DNA from 3 places in the Shewanella sp. SM74 genome. Region 2 is predicted to be linked to each of the others. Evidence: predicted binding sites of a transcription regulator. Region 2 holds the regulator's gene; each other region holds the start of a gene.
What was found. The regulator LexA, encoded in region 2, represses DNA repair genes until DNA is damaged. The targets are predictions, from matches to a motif close to TACTGTATNNNNATACAGTA.
Positions count from the first base shown of each region.

Region 1 (6,135 bases), on a different contig from region 2:
ACACGGGTTAATCATTTGAGATTTATCCTTGGGATTAGAGTGGGATAGCAAGTTAATCTAAGCAGGAATGAGAATGCTTTTCATCATTAAGTGAGTGAAATATAAAGATAATTTGAGTTGGTCGATAAATTGTACTAGGCTAGAAGCTTGATTTAGATCAATCTTTTCACGCTTACCAAGGATAGTAACTTATGAAAGGTCATCCTAAAGTGGTTGGGCAACTGAATCGGGTGCTTACCTGTGAGTTGACCGCCATCAATCAATATTTCCTCCATGCCCGCATGTTTAAACATTGGGGCTTAGAGAAGTTAAACCACGTCGAATACAAAAAATCCATCCAAGATATGAAGCACGCCGATAAGCTCATCGAGCGAGTGCTGTTTTTGGAAGGTCTGCCTAATCTGCAACAACTCGAAAAACTTCGCATTGGTGAACATAGCCAAGAGATGCTCGACTGCGATCTGGCCATGGTGCAAGAGCAGCTTACATTGTTGCGTGATGCGATCAGCTTGTGTGAAGCCGAACAGGACTATGTGAGCCGCGATCTGCTGGAAGATATTCTCGAAGACGAAGAAGAGCACTTAGATTGGCTCGAGTCGCAGCAAGAGCTCATTACGCTAACCGGTATTCAAAATTATCTACAATCGCAAATTAGCGACCAATAGGAGCAAGATATGAAAGGCGATAAAGACGTTATTGATGCGTTAAATCGACTCCTAACGGGAGAACTCTCGGCAATGGATCAGTATTTTGTCCATGCCCATATGTACGAAGATTGGGGCCTGAATGAACTCTATGAGCGTATCGCCCATGAGTCAGATGATGAGAAAGCCCATGCAGCCAAATTAGTGCAGCGCATTTTATTCCTCGAAGGTACACCCAATGTTGCCGCCCGTGAGGCATTGAACATAGGTAAAGATGTAGAAGAGATGCTACGTAATGATCTTGCCTATGAATACAAGGTCGCGGACGATTTGCGCAAAGTGATTGCACTGTGTGAGCAGAAGCAAGATTACCAGACACGTGAAATCCTCGAAGTATTACTCGACGATACAGAGTCTGACCATATGTATTGGCTCGAAAAACAACTTGGGCTTATTGACCGTGTTGGATTGCAAAACTACCTGCAAACTAAGATGTGAGCCTTAGATTGTTAGGTTGAGTAAATACCTAGGCCACTGAGTGTAATGGCCTAGGAAACTCAGTTATTAAGCATGTCTGTTGTTCCTCACACTTGTCTTGTTCTCTTTTCTAGCGCTAGGCCACATCTTATTGGCCCAAATCTATCAGGAATACTTGATTACTGTTTTTATATACAGTATTTTGGCGTTGGAGGAATTCAACGTGCGAAAAATTATTCATATCGATATGGACTGCTATTTTGCTGCAGTGGAAATGCGCGACTTTCCTGAGTACCGTGGCAAACCTTTAGCTGTGGGGGGCAGTAGCGACCGTCGCGGTGTTATCAGTACTTGCAGTTACGAGGCACGTAAATTCGGTGTACGTTCAGCAATGGCAACGGCTTATGCCTTTAAGTTGTGCCCTGAGCTGATTTTAGTTCCGGGTCGGATGCAGGTTTACAAAGAAGTGTCGCTACAAATTCGTGAAATATTTTCTCGCTATACCCAATTAATTGAGCCGCTTTCCTTAGATGAAGCTTATTTGGATGTGAGTGAGTGCCAACAACATAAGGGCTCTGCGACCTTGATTGCCCAAGCGATTCGTCGCGATATCTTAGCCGAAACGGGTTTAACCGCATCGGCGGGTATCGCGCCAGTAAAATTTTTAGCTAAGATCGCCTCGGATCTGAACAAGCCAAACGGCCAATATATCATTACGCCAGAGACGCTTTCTGAGTTTGTTAAGACCTTATCGCTGCGTAAAATTCCCGGTGTTGGTAAAGTCACCGCAGAAAAGCTCTCTTCGCTCGGGCTCAATACCTGTGGTGATGTGCAAGCTTATTCTAAACCTGAGCTCTTAGCGCGATTCGGTAAGTTTGGTGGCGTGTTGATTGAGCGTTCCCAAGGCATAGATGAACGGGGTATTTCTGCCGACAGAGAGCGCAAATCAGTGGGTGTTGAAACCACGTTAGCAAAGGATATTTATAGCTTAGAGCAGTGCCAGCAGGTGATGCCGAGTTTGATCCAAGAACTGTCGTTGCGTTTAAGTCGCAGTGCTAAGGAACGCAAAATACATAAACAGGTGGTCAAACTTAAGTTTAACGATTTCAAGCAGACTACAATTGAGCACCGCAGCGATGAAGTCTCGATTGTAATGTTCTATGAGCTACTCGCACAGGCTATGGAAAGGCAAGAAGGCCGTGGCATTCGTCTATTGGGTATTTCGGTCGGCCTCGCCGATTCTACTCTTGTCGTCGCCACAAGCTTAAACGGCCAGACTCAGCTGGATTTAGCTCTCTAGTGGGTGGAGCACAATAGCCTATATTGGCTCAATAAGCCTCGGGTGGATTTGCCAGCATAAAATCAATTAACAGTCTGACCCGTAAGGGCAGGTTGTCCCGATCGCGATACATCAAGTAGGCGGTGCGCGGAATACCTTGCCACTCGGGCAGTATTTGAATGAGTTTGCCACTTCGTATCTGTTCACTCGCCATGCTGATGGGTATGAGTCCAATCCCAAGCCCCGCCACCACGGCCTGACAGGCAATCGCCATATCATCGACGGCTAGTTTGATATTCCCCCTTGGTTCAAACTCGACATTTTGCCCTGTGCTATTGTGCTGTAAACGCCACGTTTTTGTGGGCTTGGCGATGATAACCGGATGCTGATCCAGCGCTTCAATGGATTGCAGCGCATGCCACTGCGTTGCCGATGTGCTGGCGCAAAGTACAAAGCTAATTGTGGTAAGTGGCCTTGCAATCCAATCGGGATCTTTAGGTTCGCCCACTCGAAAGGCGATATCGATGGCGTTTTCACTGACATCGATATTCATGTTCGACAGACTTAAATCGATATCAATATTGGGATAATGCCGTTGGAAGGCGTTGAGTGATTCACCCAGCCAGCGATAGGTTGTATTGATGGGCGCCGAGATCCGCAATTTGCCAACCGCTTGATGTTTATCCGCATGCAACTCACCAGATACCTGGTTTAACTCGATAAATAGCGGGCCGCAGCGTTCGAGATACCGCTGACCTGTGGCGGTAAGGTTGACTCTATGGGCGTCTCTGTGCAGTAAACGCAGACCTAAGGATTGTTCTAACAGATTGATTCGACGGCTTAAGGTTGAAGGTGGAATGCCTAAGTGCTGCGCCGCGAGCTTAAAACTCCCTTGCTGTGCCACCACCCAAAATAAGCGCATATCGTCTAAGGAATAATTAAGTTTCATATTTGGAATTTAAGCTCTCAATTTTGTTGGTTTTAATAATATATGAAACTTATAAACTAAGCTCAATCCCAATTACCTCCCTAGAGGCCGATATGAAATCCCATACACCTTACATGACATTCGTTTGTCTACTGATTTGCGTTTTTAGCTGGGGCAGTGTGTTTCCGATTGCTAAGCGAGTGCTGGAGGAGATGTCAGGAGAGTCCCTCGTCTTCTGGCGTTTTACCATTGCGGCTGTGACTCTAGCGTTATATATCGTTTTTACTCGTCAGGCTTGGCCCAAATTGAGTTTGGTGCAATATATTGTCATAGCGTTAGTGGGTGTGATTGGTGTAGGCGGCTTAAATCTGGCGTTATTTAATGGCCTGCAGCATACCTCTGCTGCCAATGGTGCCTTGATTATGGCGCTCAGCCCGCTGGTGACTTCAATCGTCAATGCGCTATTACAGCGTGAATGGCTCAGCAGACAACAAGTGTTTAGCTTAGTGGGGGGATTGGCGGGCGTACTGCTAGTGATCACCAACGGTAGTGTGCAGCAGTTGCTCAACTTTAGTTTTAACCAAGGTGATGTGATGATTGCCGCCGGCATGTTGGCGTGGAGTGGTTATACCATTTGTTCGCAACGGGTCGGCCATTGGTTGCCTGTGTTGCCCTTTACCTTGCTGAGTATGATAGCTGCCAGTGTGTCTATGTCCGTGGTTGGGCTTGGCCGAGGTGAATTTCACCCTTGGCTGGAGTTGATGGAACTGTCGGCAACGGCTTTTTCTAGCGTGCTCTACATAGGTTTGTTCGCCACTGTGCTCGGTTATCTGTTTTGGATTAACGGTGTTAAGGCGCTTGGCCCCGCTAAGGCATCGATTTTTTTTAATCTCGTGCCCGTTTTTGCAGCATTAACGGCGTTAGCCATGGGGCAGGCGGTGACGGAAATTCAGTTGGTAGGGATGCTGATAGTGATCCTTGCGTTGATGTTACCTATGTTAGTCAACCTACGCGCGGCAAGAGGCTTAGTGGTTAAGCGCTGCTAATCGGTGCTAGCTTTGCTGTTTAAATATAAGGGAGCACCTGAATTCAGATAATCACTGCGACAGGTTTATGCTCCCTTATTCGTTTGAGGGGACCTTTCAAACATCACTGATTTACAAAAGGTAACTTATATAAAAGCTTTCACTCTCAACAAATTACAGTTTAAAGCGGCTGACCAGCGCAGTGAGATTACTCGCCATTGACGAGAGTTGTACGCTTGCTGCGTAGATTTCATCAGTGGTTCGTAGACTCTCCTCCGACTGTTCGGCAATGTGTTGAATATTTTGATGGCTCTCATTGGCCATAGTGGTTTGCGCTTTGGCTGCGAGGGCGATTTGATTGTTCATCTCACTAATTTGGCTCACCATTTCTGCAATATGCGCTAAGGCTTCACCGGCATTACTGGCGGCTTCTACGCTTGAGATAGCCTTTTCATTACCGATATTAATCGCTGCCACAGCGCTTTGAGTGCCATTTTGCACATTGGCGATCATCAATTTAATTTCTTCGGTTGATTGGTGAGTCTTAGAGGCAAGGGAGCGCACTTCATCGGCAACCACTGCAAAGCCGCGTCCTTGTTCGCCCGCGCGCGCCGCTTCAATTGCAGCATTAAGGGCTAATAGATTCGTCTGTTCGGCAATGGCTTGAATCACCTCAAGCACGCGGCCAATATGTTGGCCTTCCTGTTCGAGTTTATTGATCTGCATTTCTGCCGTGCCTACATCTCCCGCAAGTTCACGAATCACATTGATGGTTTTTTTCACTCTTGCCTGACCGTCGGCGGTAAATACGTCGGCTTGTTTAGCGGCATCGGCGGCATGACTGGCACTGACTGATACTTCTTGCACGGATGCGGCAATATGATCGCTGGCATCGGCGATTCTGTGGGTGGCAGCTTGTTGATCCATCAAGTTATGTTTTGCTGATGCGCTGGTTTTGGCTAGACCTTCGGCAGCGGTGTTGAGCTCTGATGTAGACTGTTTAAATTGCGAGATAATACCGTGTAAGTTATCGAGAAAATGATTGAATGCCTTGGCGAGATCACCAAGCTCGTCTTTAGAGGTTAAGTGGACTCGTTCGGTCAAATCGCCATCACCATCGGTAATGTCGTGGATTTTTGCGAGTAAAACCGCCAGCGGTTTGCTGATGAGTTTAGGCAGTGCAACGATAAAGAGTATGCAGATCAAGAGACTGATGGCTAAGGCAATTAACTGCATCTGTTGTCCATGATTGGCATCATCATCTACTTGGGCTATCGCTGCGGTAGTATTACTATTTAAATCATTGATTAAATGATTAATGTTCTGGTGTAGTTGCTCGAATTGCGTTGCTGCTTGACCGAAACTAAGATCAATCGCCGTCGTTCTACCGTTACGGCCATTTTGGGTGCGTTGATTACTGATTTCTGTGGTTGTCGCTCGCCAATTATCGAAACTGTGATTTAATTCATTGAGCTTATCTTTAGCGAGGGGACTTGTGGTCACATCGGCAAACTTATCAATATGTTCTTTAACCAGAGAGATACTATTAGTGTGCTGCTTTAAAAGGTCGTTGTAAGAGTCTGTGCCCACGTTAACAAACATCAGGCTGCGCTCGGCCACTTGAGCTTGATAAAGCTCTTTATCGGCCTGTAGGAGTTCAGATTGGCTAGGTAAGTATTCAAGCGCGAGTGTATTCGCGCTGTGATTTAAGGCTTTGAGTCCTAAAATACCAGTTGAAGAGGCGAAGATGACTACGCCAGCGAGTAGCAGACTCGGATAAGT
Region 1 covers NZ_JAKKRZ010000004.1:161,069-167,203, forward strand. The annotation lists gene bfr (bacterioferritin) at 192-665, shown strand; gene bfr (bacterioferritin) at 675-1,142, shown strand; gene dinB (DNA polymerase IV) at 1,345-2,421, shown strand; gene L5M49_RS06450 (LysR family transcriptional regulator) at 2,450-3,349, opposite strand; gene L5M49_RS06455 (DMT family transporter) at 3,442-4,374, shown strand; gene L5M49_RS06460 (methyl-accepting chemotaxis protein) at 4,528-6,135, opposite strand, start outside.
Region 1: dinB (DNA polymerase IV) is a predicted target of LexA. The motif match lies at 1,302-1,321, and genes of this name have one in related genera.

Region 2 (6,135 bases):
TCATCATAGGGATCAGCCAGTTAGCGAGCCCTGTAAAGGCTGGCATTACCGCACCGAATACCATGATCAGCCCATGAACAGTTGTCATTTGGTTGAAAAAGTTGGGCTCGACCAATTGTAATCCAGGTTGAAAGAGTTCAGCGCGGATCACCATGGCCATAGCGCCACCGGTTAAGAACATAATGAAGCTGAACCATAAATACAAAGTACCTATGTCTTTATGGTTGGTGGTTAGCAGCCAGCGCATGATGCCCTTTGGCGCACCATGATGATGGTCATCATGGGCTGCGGTTTGATCTTGAGTCGTTGTGCTCATCATTATCCCCTACTGTCCATGACTTGCGATATCAGCAGGTTGCACTGTATCGCCGGTATTGTTGCCCCAAGCATTGCGTTCATAGGTAATGACTGCTGCAAGTTGTTGTGGGCTAAGCTGTTTGCCAAATGCCTGCATAGCCGTGCCTGTTTTACCGTGCATCACAATATCGATGTGATTGGCGACTGGTCCAATGGCGATAGCGCTACCCACTAGCGCGGGGAAGGCGGGTGGTATTCCTGCACCTGTCACTTGATGGCAGGCAGCACAGAAGGTCGCGTAGACAGTTTCACCTTCGGCCATGAGGGCGTCATGGCTGAGTGTGGGGAGGCTTGCGGGATCGACTGCAGCTGAGACGTCTGTTGCAGACGCGGGTGTCGGGGTTATACTGCTTGGTACCGCGGCGGATGTTTGTGCAGAATTGCCGTTCATGTACTCGTTGACGTCTTTGGCTTGCACTGCATCGCCAGTATTATTGCCCCAAGCATTACGCTCGTAGGTAGTCACTGCCGCGATTTCTTGTGCGGTCAATTGCTTACTAAACGCTTGCATGGCAGTACCCGTTTTACCGTTGAGCACAATTTCAAGGTGACCGCTGAGTGGTCCCGTTGCAATCGGGCTACCTTTAAGGTGCGGAAATACGCCTTGCAACCCTTCGCCATTGGGCTGGTGGCAGGCTGCGCAGTGCCCGAGGTAAACTTGTTCACCTTGAGTCATCAACTCTTCTTTACTTAGGGTTTGTGATAAAGCGGCTTGAGCGGCTTCAGCCGCAGCACCTGCGGCTTGTTTCTGCTCTGTGACCCAAGCCTCAAACTCGGCTTCGGGTAACGCTTGTACTACGATAGGCATAAAACCATGGTCTTTACCGCAGAGCTCGGCGCATTGACCACGGTAAATGCCGGGTTTGTCGATGCGAGTCCAGGCCTCATTGATAAATCCTGGATTGGCATCTTTCTTAATTGCAAAGGCGGGCACCCACCAAGAATGGATGACATCCTCTGAAGTCATCAGAAAGCGGATTTTGCGGTTTATCGGTAGAACGAGCGGTTTATCGACTTCCAATAGATAGTTTTCACCCTTGGTTTCGGTGCCTTCGATTTGTGCTCTGGGTGTTGTCAGTATGCTATAAAAATCAATATCTTGATCGAAATAGCTGTAATGCCATTTCCATTGGGAACCCGTGACTTTTACGGTGAGATCGGCGTTGCTGGGATCTTCCATTGCGATTAAAGTTTTTGTCGCTGGAATCGCCATTAAGATCAAAATGATAAATGGCAGAATCGTCCAAGCGATTTCAACTTTAGTGCTTTCGTGAAAGTGGGACGCGACAGCGCCTTTGGATTTTCTGTGGTTGATCATGGCGTAAATCATGACGCCAAAGACCACTAGGCCTATTGCGCAGCAGATATACAAGATGGTCATGTGCAAGTGATAAACCTTGCCACTGATCTCGGTCACGCCAGGGGTCATGTTGAACCGCATGTCTGCGGCGGTCAACGGTGGTGCGAAAAGCACCACGAGTAAACAATACAACAATTGCTTCACAAGACTTCTCCTCTGCCAATTGCGAATAGCAACTACAAAGAAGAGCAACACAGTAAGTCTCAACTCTATGCAAACTCTTCAGTTCCCAAAAAAGCTTTTTTGACTTCAACGTGCGTTGGCGGCTGTTACTTTTAATCAAGTATTGTTACTGCTGGTAATTAGCCACGCTGGCACATACTGCTGAAATAAATCTGTTCTCTATTTTTAGTGGCGCTTCGAGTTCGATAAATACTCGATTCATTGACCACGGAAGGTGATATATCATCACCGACTTAACCAACCATACTTGCTGTTTAAATATTGATCAAGATCACTTATTTATCTAATTATCTGAAAAATTGCCAAAAAAAAGCCTCACATTCATAGGTGAGGCGGCTTTCAAGGTAAAAAATTAAATGAATATTTAGTGTACAGCGCTAAAAAAAGATTGCTGACCGAAGAGATTGCCTTGCTCAATGCGTACGTCGGCATGTAAGTGACTGTTTACGTCTTCAAGCACTATGCCCATAGCTCGGGCACTTTTAGCCACGATTTGTAGGCGTCGATTATCCCGCGCATCTAATGATTGAGTCCAAGTAATGACTGCACTGGACGTACCACTTGTCAGGGCTTTTTCCATCGCCCACAGGGTTTCGACTTCATCTTTAGCATGAACCAGTAAGACTCTATCCATACGCACACCTGCGCTGGCAAGCATTTGCTTGTAGCCAATACTTGGTGGGTTGATGAGCACTAACCAACGGCCCTGTTGGCTTAACTGAGCGAGTTGTGCACTCAGATGAATTAATTCTTGGCGACCTTGAGTCTTAGTTGGCATACAGGCGATAGGCGCATGGTGCCAGTCATAGTCGGCATCACGGACTTCATCGAGCCACAAGCCCGGATGGCGGGGGGCATTGCCAAGTAGTTTATTCATAGCCAATCTCCATTACGGATCACACCGACGGCGAGTCCTTCAATTGTTAAACTTTGGAAGCCTAAATCCACTTTAATCGGGGAGTAATCTTCATTTTCGGCATGTAGATAGACCACATTACCTTTTTTTTCGAAACGTTTAACAGTGACATCGTCATCGACTCTAGCGACAACCACTTGACCATTTCTAGCTTGTTCTACTTTATGAACTGCCAGCAAATCACCTTCGAGAATGCCGATATTCTTCATGCTGTCACCCTTTACTCGCAGTAAAAAATCGGCGGCGGGATGGAACATGCTTGGGTCGACTTGGTAGTACTGTTCAACATGTTCTTGGGCGAGGATAGGTTCACCTGCGGCCACTTGGCCGATGAGCGGTAAACCTGTTTCAGTCAAATCTTCGATTTCCGCAGGCAGACGAATGCCTCGAGATGTGCCTGGCATGATCTCAATGCAGCCCTTTTTTGCCAACGCTTTAAGATGTTCTTCAGCCGCATTGGCGCTCTTAAAACCTAAACGGGTTGCGATTTCTGCCCGAGTGGGTGGCATGCCAGTATCGGCAATATTTCGTTTAATTAGCTCTAATATTTCAGCTTGGCGTGGCGTCAAAGGTCTCATGGTGTTTCCTGTTTTTCTATACAGTTACTGTTAGTATATACAGTATTATTTGCAGCGCAAGTATTAACCACTTTTTAGCTATGTTGGAGAGAATTAGCGAATATTGCCCATAGTCTGGTATTCTATCGGGCTAGTAAACGCACTTAATTGCATAAGAATAATGCCTAAACACGACTCTCTTTGGTTGAAATCATTACGTTGGATCCAAAAACACTTAGTGCACACTATTGTGGTGCCTCAGGATCCCTTTGCCGATCTGAATCTGGATGCTTCCAGACCCCTTGTTTATGTGATGAAAACAGAATCCCTTAGTGACATAGCTGCTTTGAGCGAAATAACGGCTAAGTTAGGTTTACCAAGCCCTTATGAGCCTCTAGTGGCTAATGGTGTGACTGCGCCTCGGGTTGTCTGTCTTCAAGGACGTAAGCCACTGTTTGGCGAGCGTGCTGGTAATGAGCCTTTCCTCGAATGCTTTATGCGTTTGTTAGCCGTGCATAAGGAACGTCCTGAATTGGATATTCAACTTGTGCCTGTGAGCTTGTATTGGGGTCGAACGCCAGGGAAAGAAGACGACACTATGAAGGCGGCCGTATTTGAGCGGGAAAACCCGACTTGGTTGCGCAAGTGCTTGATGATTCTGTTCTTAGGTCGACATAACTTCGTGCAGTTTTCGAATGCCGTATCCCTGCGTTACATGGCTGACGAACATGGCACCGACATGGGGATTGCCCATAAGTTAGCACGGGTTGCGCGCGTGCATTTCCGTCGTCAACGTAAGGTAATGACAGGGCCTGTGCTGCCAAACCGCCAAGCACTGTTTCATTCGTTGCTCAAATCTGAGTCGCTGCGCAAAGCGATTCAAGAAGAAGCCGCCAGTAAAAAGATTTCTGAGACCCAAGCGCGCGAGACGGCTATTGAGTACCTCGATGAAATCGCAGCAGATTACTCAGATAGTTTAGTGCGTATTGCCGAGCGTTTTTTAACTTGGTTGTGGAACAAGCTTTACAGCGGGATCAACATTAAAGGCGCCGAGCAAGTTCGCCAGCTGCACCATGATGGTCACGAGATCGTTTATGTGCCTTGCCATCGCAGCCACATGGATTACCTGCTGTTATCGTATATTTTGTATTATCAAGGCATGGTTCCGCCGCACATTGCTGCTGGCATCAACCTCAATTTCTGGCCCGCGGGACCTATGTTCCGTCGCGGTGGTGCCTTCTTCATCCGCCGTAGTTTTAATGGTAACAAGCTGTACACCGCAGTATTTCGTGAGTATTTAGATCAGCTGTTTGCTAAAGGTTATTCGGTGGAATACTTCTCCGAAGGTGGCCGTTCACGTACTGGCCGTCTGTTGGCGCCGAAAACTGGCATGATCGCCATGACGATGAACAGCGTACTGCGCGGTATTGAACGTCCTGTCACACTTGTGCCAGTGTATTTAGGCTATGACCATGTGATGGAAGTAGCGACTTACCATAAAGAGTTAAGCGGTAAGAAAAAGAAAAAAGAATCTGTGTGGCAGGTGTTCGGTGCCATTCGTAAATTAGGTAATTTCGGCCAAGGTTATGTGAATTTTGGCGAGCCTATTACCCTGCAAAATTTCTTAAATGAGCGTGCGCCAAACTGGCGTGCTGAGTTGGCCGATGATCCCGAGCAGAAACCAAGTTGGTTAACGCCAGCGGTAAACGTGCTGGCTAATCGGGTGATGACGCGTATCAATGATGCCGCAGCGGCGAGTTCGGTGACTTTGACCAGCTTAGTTTTACTGGCGACAGATCAAAACGCCTTAGAACGTAGTCTGCTGGAGCGTCAGCTTGATTTGTATCTGACCCTACTCAAAAAAGTGCCTTACACTTCTTATACATCTGTTGCCGAAGGTGATGGTAAGCATTTAGTGCAGCAAGGTTTAGAGCTGAACAAGTTTGTTGTTAGTGCCGACCCTTTAGGGGAAATAGTGTCTATCGAAGCGAGTCAGGCTGTGTCTATGACTTACTATCGTAACAATATCATTCACTTATTTATTGTTCCTTCATTAATTGCGAGTTGTTTAACCCATAATGAACAGATCCTGCGCCAGCAAGTGGTTTCAATCGTTGCCGATTTTTATCCACTGCTGAAAGCCGAACTCTTCATGGGAATTAAAGACTTACCAGCCTATGTTGAGCAAGTACTGGATTTCCTGATTGGGCTAGGTTTAGTGGTTGAGACAGATACTTTAGCTGTCGTGCCTGAGCACTCAAGCCAATTATTGTTGTTAGCCAGTTCAGTGAGCGAGACTCTGCAACGCTACGCTATTATTTTCAATCTGTTAGCGAACAGACCTAAGATGGAGCGCTCAGAACTTGAGTCTGAGAGCCATTTACTCGCTCAGCGTTTAGGGGCTTTACATGGTATTACCGCGCCTGAGTTCTACGATAAAAAACTCTACGGTACTTTGAGCGTGAAGCTCAAAGAATTGGGATATCTGGCGGATAGTGAAGATAAGTCCAATATCAATCGCATACGAGATCAGGCCAATAGCTTATTACGTCCGTCAGTGAGACAAACGATAGTGGCGAGTGTCACCGCGGAGCACACAGTTTAATGGCAAATCATATGAATGCGGCTAAGCATAAGCCCGCAGGTAAGTCCTTGCTCGGTGGTGCCATGATTATTGCTGGCACGACCGTAGGTGCTGGGATGTTTTCTCTGCCCGTGGTCGGTGCAGGTATGTGGTTTGGCTATTCGATTTTGATGTTATT
Region 2 covers NZ_JAKKRZ010000014.1:98,284-104,418, forward strand. The annotation lists gene ctaD (cytochrome c oxidase subunit I) at 1-316, opposite strand, end outside; gene coxB (cytochrome c oxidase subunit II) at 326-1,861, opposite strand; gene L5M49_RS15265 (cell division inhibitor SulA) at 2,265-2,777, opposite strand; gene lexA (transcriptional repressor LexA) at 2,774-3,394, opposite strand; gene plsB (glycerol-3-phosphate 1-O-acyltransferase PlsB) at 3,555-5,978, shown strand; gene mtr (tryptophan permease) at 5,978-6,135, shown strand, end outside.

Region 3 (6,135 bases), on a different contig from region 2:
AGCCGAAGGGCTGATCAAAAAACGTCGCCACGTGAACACCACTTCGGATTCTGAAGTCTTGTTAAACCTGCTCGCCGACGAACTGCAAAAAACCACGAGTTTAACCCTGACGTCGGAAGAAGTGTTCGATGCGGTCGCTAACGTACACCAACAAGCTCGTGGCGCCTACGCGGTTGTGGCTATGATTATTGGCCAAGGCTTAGTTGCGTTCCGTGACCCATTTGGTATTCGTCCTTTAGTATTAGGTAAGCACGAAACCGCCACTGGCACTGAATACATGGTGGCTTCTGAAAGCGTGGCACTTGATGCCGTTGGCTTTGAAGTGATGCGTGATGTGGCACCGGGTGAAGCGATTTATGTTTCAATTGACGGCCAGCTGTATACCCGTCAATGTGCAGCCGAGCCTAGCTATGCACCTTGTATCTTCGAATTCGTCTATTTTGCCCGTCCAGATTCGACGATCGACAAAGTGTCTGTATATGCAAGTCGCGTCAACATGGGCGCTAAGCTTGGCGAGAAGATTAAGAAAGAATGGTACGATCACGATATCGACGTGGTTATTCCTATTCCTGAAACCTCTTGCGATATCGCGCTGGAGATTGCCCGTTGCATGGACTTACCGTACCGCCAAGGTTTTGTGAAAAACCGTTATATTGGCCGTACCTTCATCATGCCTGGTCAACAGGAGCGCAAGAAGTCAGTGCGTCGTAAGTTGAATGCGATTAACACTGAGTTCAAAGGCAAAAATGTCCTGTTGGTGGACGACTCTATCGTTCGCGGTACGACCTCAGAGCAAATCATCGAAATGGCCCGTGAAGCCGGTGCCAAGAAAGTTTACTTTGCCTCTGCCGCACCAGAAATTCGTTTCCCGAACGTGTACGGTATTGACATGCCAACGTCGAATGAGCTTATTGCCCATGGTCGTGATGCCGATGAAATCGCCAAGTTAATTGGTGCTGATGGCATTATTTTCCAAGACTTACCCGATTTGATTGAAGCGGTAAGAATGGAGAATCCTGCGATTAAACGTTTCGAAACGTCCGTATTTGATGGTCACTACATCACGAACGACGTTGACCAAGCGTATTTAGATCACTTGACGCAACTGCGAAATGACGATGCCAAAGCCGATCGAAATAAAGATATCGGCACTAACTTAGAGCTGCATAACGTCTGTCACCCATAAGGATTGTGGGTAATTCAGTATCGTAAAGTTTGTGTCCTTTTTGTTCTAAACGATACAAAAAAAGCCAGTGAGAAATCACTGGCTTTTTAATGGCTTATATTTGCTTAACGGATCATCGTGATAACGTCTACGTATTTATGCGTTGCGCTGTTTCAGTCATTACATTTTCTTCAGCGTGCTTACGTTCAACCCAGTAATCCGCATTTTTAATCCCCAGTTTTACCGGGTCGAAAAGTGGCTCTATGCCGAGTGCTTGCTGTGATTCATAATCTTTAAGGCAAGTGAATGCGGTTTTCCTTAATAGAATAATGGCAATAATATTGAGCCATGCCATGAGTCCGACACCAATGTCACCCATTCCCCAAGCCATATCAGCCGTTTTAACTGTGCCGTATACGGTTGAGCCAATGATCACGACTTTGAGAACGACCATGAACCAAGGATGATTTACTTTACGGTTAATATAGGCAATGTTGGTCTCGGCAATGTAGTAATAAGCCACTATGGTCGTAAAGGCGAAGAAGAACAGTGCGATAGCCACAAAGATATTGCCAAATCCTGGCATCATACTTTCCATTGCCGTTTGTACGTAGCCTGGTCCTGCAGCGACTCCGGCAATGCCGGTATAGAGCGCCGCACCGTCTGGGCCCTGAACATTATACAGTCCTGTAATGAGCAGCATGAAACCTGTTGCAGAGCAAACGAATAAGGTGTCGATATACACAGAAAAAGCTTGAACTAACCCTTGTTTGGCTGGATGGCTTACCGCCGCTGCAGATGAGGCATGTGGCGCTGTACCTTGACCCGCTTCGTTGGAGTAAATACCCCGCTTTACCCCCCACATGATGGCTAAGCCTAAAATGGCACCAAAACCCGCATCAAAGCCAAAGGCACTTTTGATAATTAACCATAAAATACCCGGTAGCTGGCCAATATTTAGCGCTATGATGACACAAGCCACTATGATGTAACCCAGTGCCATAAAGGGGACGACGGCACTGGCAAAGTGAGCGATACGTTTTACACCGCCAAAAATGATAAAGCCAAGAAGCATAGCCAGTATGGCTGCAGTCACATTAGGATCTATGTTGAAAGCGGTTTTTAAACTTGAACCAATCGAGTTAGCTTGTACGCCCGGCAGCAGGATCCCGCAAGCAAATATGGTCGCAATTGCAAATACCCATGCATACCATTTCATGCCTAAGCCTTTTTCAATATAAAAAGCAGGCCCACCACGATACTCGCCATTGATTTTTTCTTTATAGACTTGACCTAAGGTAGATTCAACGAAAGCGGAGCTGGCACCGAGAAAGGCAACCATCCACATCCAAAATAAAGCGCCAGGACCACCAAAGGTGATTGCTGTGGCAACCCCTGCAATGTTACCTGTACCGACTCGGCCCGCTAATGTCATCGCGAGTGCTTGAAAAGACGACACTCCCGCATCAGTACTCTTACCATCAAACATCAGGCGGATCATTTCTGGCAGATGGCGCAGCTGTAAAAATCGAGTGCGAAGGGAGAAATAGAGCCCGACACCTAGGCAAAGAAAAATAAGTGCAGGGCTCCAAATTACACTATTGATCGCGTTGACAATCTCATTCATAGACTCCGATTCCTTTATTGTGTTGTTTTAGCAGAGTTTTTAGGTTTACGGTTATTCAACAGATGTTGAGTTAGGACATTCACTTTTGATTAAGACATTTTTTGTAAATATCCAAGATACTCAACATAACTATTTTTTAGGGAGCTTCATAGTTAAAGTGTTAAATATTTGAAACCAATGTGTTTTGAAATTGAGTTTTAGCATGGATAAATAGAGCAGAGGGGCGAGTTAACTCGAAATACGGTAGTGATTTATTATGAATGTCAGTTATCCCATTACCCAAAGTAGCATCCACACGCCGAATAAGCTGCTTAAGCTATGGCGCGTGATTTGATGGCTGAGTAATAGAGATAAACTCACAGCAATAGGAATGACGAGAATGAATCCCCATGCTAACGGCATATCGATGATTTTCATTTGTCCCAGCCAGGTACTGGTGAGCATGCTTATTGCGAGTAACATTAAGCTATGGAATATCAATAACTGATTGAATCTTAATATTGATGCTGGAGTTATTGTCATAGCCTGTCGCGCATTTATTGCAAACTGTCTCATAGTCACTCCTTAGTTATTTAGTGTATCTTATGTCTTGTTGAGAATCATTCGCAATTGAATTTACACTTAAGCTTTTACATTTAAGCTCGGTTTACTACAGAAATTTGCACTCAACTGGCGTTTGGGCTAAATTGTACTGTAATTATATCCAGTACTTGGTGTTTGTATGATTCTCTATATCGCAGAAAAACCTAGCCTAGGGCGGGCCATTGCCGATGTATTGCCTAAACCCCATAAAAAAGGCGATGGATTTATCGAAGCCGCCAATGGCGATTGTGTGTCTTGGTGCGTTGGTCACTTGCTCGAGCAAGCAGAACCTGATGCCTATAATCCCGAATTTAAGTCTTGGAAATTCGAGCATTTGCCAATAGTGCCAGACAAGTGGCAACTAAAACCTAAGGCCGCAACCCGCAGCCAACTCACAGTGCTAAAACGATTAGTCAAACAAGCCAACACGCTGGTTAACGCGGGCGATCCCGACCGCGAAGGGCAGTTACTCGTGGATGAAGTGATTGCCTATCTTGGCGTGACGGGGGACAAGCTACATCAAACCCAGCGTTTACTGATCAGTGACTTAAACCCACAAGCTGTAAAACGGGCTCTAACGCAGCTACGCAGCAATCGCGAGTTTATTCCTTTATCCACATCGGCCTTAGCTCGCAGTCGTGCCGATTGGCTCTATGGCATGAATATGACGCGTGCGTACACCATCCAAGGTAAAAAGGTCGGTTATCAAGGCGTGTTATCCGTCGGCCGAGTACAAACGCCATTGCTTGGGCTAGTGGTGCGCCGTGATGAAGAGATTGCCCACTTTCAATCTAAGCCTTTTTATGAAGTACTGGCGCATTTGGCGACCGAGAAGCAAGAAACCTTCAGCGCCAAGTGGCAACCTAGCGAAGCTTGTCAGCCTTATATGGATGAAGAAGGACGAGTGTTAGTGAGAGGGTTAGCGCAAAATGTGGTGAGTCGCATCAGTGATAAACCCGCTTTTGTCACTCAATTAGTGGCTAAGGACAAGAAACAGAATCCACCATTGCCCTACAGCTTATCCGCGTTACAGATTGATGCGGCCAAACGGTTTGGTATGAGTGCTAAGGATGTGCTCGATACCTGCCAAAGTTTGTATGAACGTCATAAACTCATTACTTACCCACGCTCCGACAGTCGTTATTTACCCGTTGAGCAACATAACCTTGCGCCTTCGGTACTTAAGGCGATCAGTAACGGTGCTGCTGAGTTATTGCAAGGTGCTGATGCACCCGATCCCCGTCTTAAATCTAAAGCATGGGATGATAAAAAAGTGGACGCCCATCACGCAATCGTCCCCACAGAGAAGACGGCTAACTTATCTAGCTTGAGTCAGCGTGAGAGGCAGTTATATCTTCATGTTGCTCGCCAGTACTTAGCCCAGTTTTATCCGGCTTATTGTTACAGTGAAACCACAGTGCAAGTGACAATCGAGGGTGGCTTATTTAATACCAAGGCGCGTCAGGATAAATCCCTCGGCTGGAAGCAACTCTTTGCCCGCCAAGAGCCAAATGGCAGTAAGGCGAGTGGCAACAAGTCGACGGAAGAAAGCGCAGGTAAGGACGATGAGGAGAATGACGAGTTTATCGGCCAATTACCGCCTTTGAAATTGGGACAGGCTTTGCATTGTACTCGAGGCGAATTGTTGGAGAAAAATACTCAACCACCAAAGGCCTTTACCGATGCCACTTTACTCGGAGCTATGACGGGTATTAGCCGTTATGTGACCGATCCTGAGATCCGTAAAATTCTTAAAGAAACCGACGGATTAGGTACAGAGGCTACCCGTGCAGGTATTATCGAATTGCTGTTCAAACGCGGTTTTTTACAGCGCTTAGGTAAATCTATTGTCTCGACAGACGTGGGGAAAGGATTGATTAACAGCTTGCCCGCGAGTGCGACTACGCCGGATATGACAGCGCTTTGGGAAGCGAGTCTGAATGGCATTTGCCATAAAGAAACCTCTTATCAAGCCTTTATGCAGCCACTGCTCGGCACCTTATCCACGCTTATCCAGAATGCAGGCGCACAACTGCCAACCGCGCTTAATGGTTTACAAGGCCAAGGTTATCGTAAAACGGCAAGTAATAAATTCGGTTATCGTAAGTCGTACTCTAAAAAATCAAGTTCAGCGAAAGGTATAGGTACAACAAAAAACAATGGTTCCAACAAATATGCTTCCCAAAAGACCAGTTCCAAAAGTTCGGTAACTCGATCAACCAGTCGTTCAGCTTCTAATAGCCGCAAATCTACAACAGCAGTGTAATGACACACTTGTTGCATATATGTCGTTATTGTCTCTTGATGTAATAACGACATTTAATTTATCTAACGGTATTTAACAACCGATAATCACGATATTTCGAGATTGCCTGATCCGTATCTAAAAAACACCTTGATTTTCAGCTTTTCCTCCCGGTGGCATATAACCTGCTTAGTATTGATTGGGGAAAATAATATATTAAATAAATCATGTGATTATATGTGGTTTCGCTGAATTTAAAGGTAGATGAAATGAAAAAGACATTGCTCGCTTTGATGATCCCAAGCTTATTGTTAATGGGAACTGCTCAAGCCGTTGAGTTGTATAATGACCAAACTAACAGCGTTAACATGATAGGTTGGTTAGGTTTTGCCGCGTTAAATGATGGTCATGAAACTTCCGTTATAGATAATTTTTCTCGTGTTGGTTTTCGTTTCGACCGTCAAGAGAAAAATGGCTGGAGCTCCTTTGCCCATACGGAATGGGGTATCAATATGG
Region 3 covers NZ_JAKKRZ010000009.1:104,853-110,987, reverse strand. The annotation lists gene purF (amidophosphoribosyltransferase) at 1-1,186, shown strand, start outside; gene L5M49_RS11590 (alanine/glycine:cation symporter family protein) at 1,314-2,792, opposite strand; gene L5M49_RS11585 (hypothetical protein) at 3,060-3,347, opposite strand; gene L5M49_RS11580 (DNA topoisomerase III) at 3,514-5,640, shown strand; gene L5M49_RS11575 (porin) at 5,889-6,135, shown strand, end outside.
Region 3: L5M49_RS11580 (DNA topoisomerase III) is a predicted target of LexA. The motif match lies at 3,482-3,501, and genes of this name have one in related genera.